2 regions of the Streptomyces sp. NPDC044003 genome follow, and region 1 is predicted to be linked to the other one. Evidence: riboswitches for the same ligand, from Rfam matches in the RefSeq annotation. Region 1 holds a riboswitch; the other holds the start of a gene.

The links. A riboswitch is a leader RNA that binds a small molecule or an ion and turns the genes downstream of it on or off. The one in region 1 is predicted to bind cyclic di-AMP.
Region 2: it holds a riboswitch for cyclic di-AMP, as region 1 does, so the genes downstream of both, AC07AW_RS15990 (LysM peptidoglycan-binding domain-containing protein) here and AC07AW_RS32875 (transglycosylase family protein) in region 1, are expected to answer to the same signal.

What each region holds. Positions count from the first base shown of each region.
Region 1 is NZ_JBWKFA010000010.1:200,989-203,180, forward strand. Features, by position in the region: gene AC07AW_RS32870 (transglycosylase family protein) at 1-837, shown strand, start outside; cyclic di-AMP (ydaO/yuaA leader) riboswitch at 1,096-1,269, shown strand; gene AC07AW_RS32875 (transglycosylase family protein) at 1,273-1,980, shown strand.
Region 2 is NZ_JBWKFA010000003.1:894,248-896,439, forward strand. Features, by position in the region: gene AC07AW_RS15985 (phosphoribosyltransferase family protein) at 1-29, shown strand, start outside; gene AC07AW_RS15990 (LysM peptidoglycan-binding domain-containing protein) at 13-864, opposite strand; cyclic di-AMP (ydaO/yuaA leader) riboswitch at 870-1,026, opposite strand; gene AC07AW_RS15995 (DUF6197 family protein) at 1,409-2,011, shown strand; gene AC07AW_RS16000 (phosphocholine-specific phospholipase C) at 2,170-2,192, opposite strand, start outside.

The DNA.
Region 1 (2,192 bases):
GGCATGTACGGCGGCCTCCAGTTCACCCAGGACAGCTGGGAGCGGAACGGCGGCCTCACGTACGCGCCCAGCCCCGACCTGGCCAGCCGTGCCCAGCAGATCGCGATGGCCGAGAAGGCGCTCGCCAAGGGCAGCGACGAGTGGGCCACCTGCGCGCCGATCGCCGGCCTGAAGAACGACGGCAAGGCCACCGGCGTGAACCCCGGCCCGGCCGCCGTCCCGACCACCCCCACGGGCCCCCTCCCCGAGTCCAACCGCACCACGGGGAACGAAGGCTCGGCCGCGGGCCGGTCCGCCGCGTCCGCGACGCCCGCCACCCCGGCGACGCCCGCCACGCCGACCGCCCCGGCGACCTCCGCCACGCCCGCCACCCCGGCGACGCCCACCACTCCCGCGACCCCGGTCACCCCCGACGCGTCCGTTACGCCCGGTACGCCGGATTCGTCCGAGACGCCGAAGGGTGACGTGCCGTCGGCCATGCCCGGCACCGGTAAGCACCGGGGCGAGGCCGCCCCGGAGGAATCCGACACAACGGGCGGCTCGTCCGAAACCGGTCGACACGCTTCGGGTGTGGACAAGTCCGGGGAGGAGGTCGACGCCACGCCGGTGACTGACGAAGCGAAGAATTCGGGCGCAACGGACAGTCAGGGCACTTCGGGCGAGTACACCGTGCAGCCGGGTGACAGCCTGTCCGGAATTGCGGAGGAGAACGAACTCCCCGGAGGCTGGACCGCCCTCTACGACGCCAACAAGCACACGGTGGGCACCGATCCGAACCTCATCCTGCCTGGTCAGAGCCTCGACCTGACGGCCGGTTCGACGGCGACGGCGGGCTAGTTCGCGGGCTTATGTCCGGTTCTGGGCAAGTGAGACATGGGTCTCTTCGTCCCAACTGGCGTGTCACGTCCGCAAACTTTGCTTCTGTCACCTCTCACCTGCGCAAACACCGCCCACCGGAGGGCAAGTAGGGGCGATTTTTCCGCAATGAGCCTCTTTGAACTTCCGGTGGGTCTGTGTCTACGGTCGTCACCGCTCGCCACCGCGGGCCCCGTCGACCGAAACGCCGAATCCTGCCGTCGGCCGATGGGAACAGTCGTCGCGCAAGCGCCGAAGGCAGGAGTGGGGGACCCAAGGTAAGTGCCGGTCCCGGCCGTTGAGACAGACGGCCGACGATCGGCTTGGGGTGAAGCCGCGTGCAAGGACACGCGGCCGGGCAACTTTCCGGCCCGAACCCGACAGCTCACCTCACAGGCGTCGGTGAGGAGAATCCCCATGCTGTTTTCCGCCAAGGGCAAACACCGTCGTCCCTCCAAGGCCACCCAGGTCGCCGCGCTCGTCGGCGTCACCGGTGTCGCCGTCGCCGCCCCGCTGCTGACCGCGGGCACCGCCTCGGCCGCCACCACCGCCGAGTGGGACACCGTCGCCCAGTGCGAGTCCGGCGGCAACTGGTCCATCAACACCGGCAACGGCTTCTACGGCGGCCTGCAGTTCACCAACTCCACCTGGGCCGCCTTCGGTGGCACCGCCTACGCCCCGCGCGCCGACCTGGCCTCGAAGGCCCAGCAGATCACCATCGCCGAGAAGGTCCTCGCGGGCCAGGGCAAGGGTGCCTGGCCGAGCTGCGGCGTCGGCCTCTCCAGCGCCTCCTACGACGGCGGCGCCGCCGAGACCGCCCCGCAGCAGAGCGCGCCCCAGCAGGCCGCCCCGCAGCAGGCCGCCCCGAAGCAGCAGGAGCGTCGCGCCGAGCAGCCGACCACCCGCAGCGAGCAGCGCAAGGCCCCCAAGACCGTCACCACCCCGACCGGCAAGAAGGTCAAGAAGGGTGACGGCGAGTACAAGGTCGTCGCCGGCGACACCCTCAGCAAGATCGCCCAGGCGCACGGCGTCAAGGGCGGCTGGGCCAAGCTCTTCGAGCTGAACAAGGGCGTCGTCGAGAACGCCGACCTCATCTACCCGGGTCAGCAGCTCCACCTGAAGTGAGCCCGGCGGCTCGCGTGAGTCCGGCGGCTCACGCGGCCCCGACGACCCTCCCGCGGTGACCACCCCGGTCCGGCGTGCCCCTTCCCCCGTGCGCGCCGGACCGGGGTTTCCCCTTTTCCGGGAGCACTCCACGGTTACCGTCCAGTAGATCTGGGGTCCTTCGTCCCGGGATGCGTGCCCTTGGGTCCTTTTTCGTCCCAGGGGGCGGGCGC
Region 2 (2,192 bases), on a different contig from region 1:
GGCGGCAGGCGGTCAGTACGCCGAGTTGACGTTGTCGATGGAGCCGTAGCGGTCGGCCGCGTAGTTGCAGGCGGCGGTGATGTTGGCGACCGGGTCGAACAGGTCCATGGACGTGCCGGGCACGTGGTAGGCGAGGAAGGTCGGCTCGATGACCTGGAGCAGGCCCTTCGACGGGGTGCCGGCGGCGGCGTTGGAGTCCCAGAGGTTGATGGCCTGGGGGTTGCCGGAGGACTCGCGCATGACGTTGCGGAGGATCCCGTCGTAGGTACCGGGGATGCCGTGCTGGCCCATGATGGCCAGCGACTCCCGGATCCAGCCGTCGAGGTTGTCGGCGTAGTTGGTGGCGGCGACCGGGGCGGCCTTGACGGCGGCCGGGGCGGCCGCGGCGGCGGAGGCGCCGGCGGGGGTGGCCGACCGGTGCTCGGAGCGGCTCGCGCGCTCGGTCGTGGCGGACTTCTTCGCCTTCGTGGAGGCCGCCTTCGCGGAATCCCGACGAATCGTCAGTTCGAGACCGGGGCGAATGAGTGACGGATTGTCACCCACGACGCTCTTGTTGGCACGGTAAAGGCTCTTCCAGCCGCCCTGAATTCCCTTCTTGTGGGCGATCAGGGAAAGCGAGTCGCCGCTCACGACGGTGTACGTGTGCGCGGCGGCCGGGGCGGCGGGCGCCTTGGCCGCGACCGGCGCGGCGGGGGCGGCGAAAGACTGGGCGGCGATCTGCGGCGCGCCGGAGACGGGTGCCGCGCCGGCGACGGCCGGGGCGACGAGGGGCAGGGTCAGGGCGGCGCCACCGGTGCCGACCAGGGCGAGGCCGCGGGGGACGCGGACGCGGCGGGGGCGGCGGTGCTTACCGTGAGCAGGCATGACGGGTGTCCTCTCCGGCGCCTGCGGGGTGAGCTGTCGGGTTCGGACGGGAGATGTCCGGCCGCGCGCACGCGGCTTCACCCCGAGCCGTTCCGGATTCCGGACCGGCGTATTCGTGGGTCCCCCGCTCCTGCCGTCGGGTGAAAAGGGAGGTTTACCGAGCGGCGGCAGGATTGGGCGTTCCGCTCGAATGGAGGTGACCGTAGGCCAGTAATGCGACGGATAACAAGAGGAGTGGATGCCGGGTGCCGGGAAATGGATCAATGAATTCGGGGAATTCAAGATCGATGCAGTCCCCGGGGTGTCGAACTTCCTTGCCCGGTACGGGGTGGGGGAGGGCATCGTCGAGCGGCCGGGTCGTATAAGTGAGTCGCGTCACCCGGAGTGCAATGTCCGAATTTGGGGCGTAATTCCGGGGTGGGTAATTAGGGGGGAAATCCCCGCGATGGGGTGTTCGGTCGGGCGACTCTCCGGGCGCGCGCAAAAGTCGCAAAACCGACATTCGTCTTGAAAGATGGAGGGAGTCGACCCAGGAGCCACCCCCATGCCGCCTTCCACTGTTCAGCTCAGCCCCGACACCCTCGACCGCGAGGCGGCCGCCCTCTTCGAGAGCGCCACCTGGCAGCGGATCGTCACCGACTGGACCGCCCCGGAGCCGTCACCGCCGGCGGAGGAGGGCTGGCGCGAGCTGCTCAGCGTGCCGGTGGACCGGCTCGTCGCCGACGCGCTCGCCGCCCTGCCGCCGACGCTGCCGGTCGAGCGCCGGCTTCCGGGGCGCCTCGGAGCCGTCCTCCCGGACCGGCTGCATGCCTGGCGCCGCATCGGTCAGGCCGAGCTGCGCCCCTCGGTCCACCTCGGCTACGCGCGCCTGGTGCTGACGGAGTGGGGCTGGCAGAACGCCCCGTACAAGCTGCGGGACGCACGCGGCGCACGGTGTCTCTGCGGCGCTCTGCTCGCCGCCCACCGGCTGGGCTACGGCGGCGCGGACACCATGAACGAGGCGGCCGCCTGGATCATGACCGAGCTGCGCTCGCGCGGATGGCAGGGGCTGATCGGGCCGTGGAACCGGGCCCCCGGCCGTACGGCCGCCGACGCGGTGGCCCTCCTCGACGCCACGGTCCGCCGGGCCGCGCTCGCCGGCCGCTGACTCCACGCTCGCGCCGCGCACGCCGACCGCTGACTCCACGCTCGCGCCGCGCACGCCGACCGCTGACTCCACGCTCGCGCCGCGCACGCCGACCGCTGACACCATGCCCGGGATGCGGGCGGCGACCATATAGCCGCCGCCCGCATCCCGGGGAGAGATCAGCCGCTGACGCTCGCGGCGC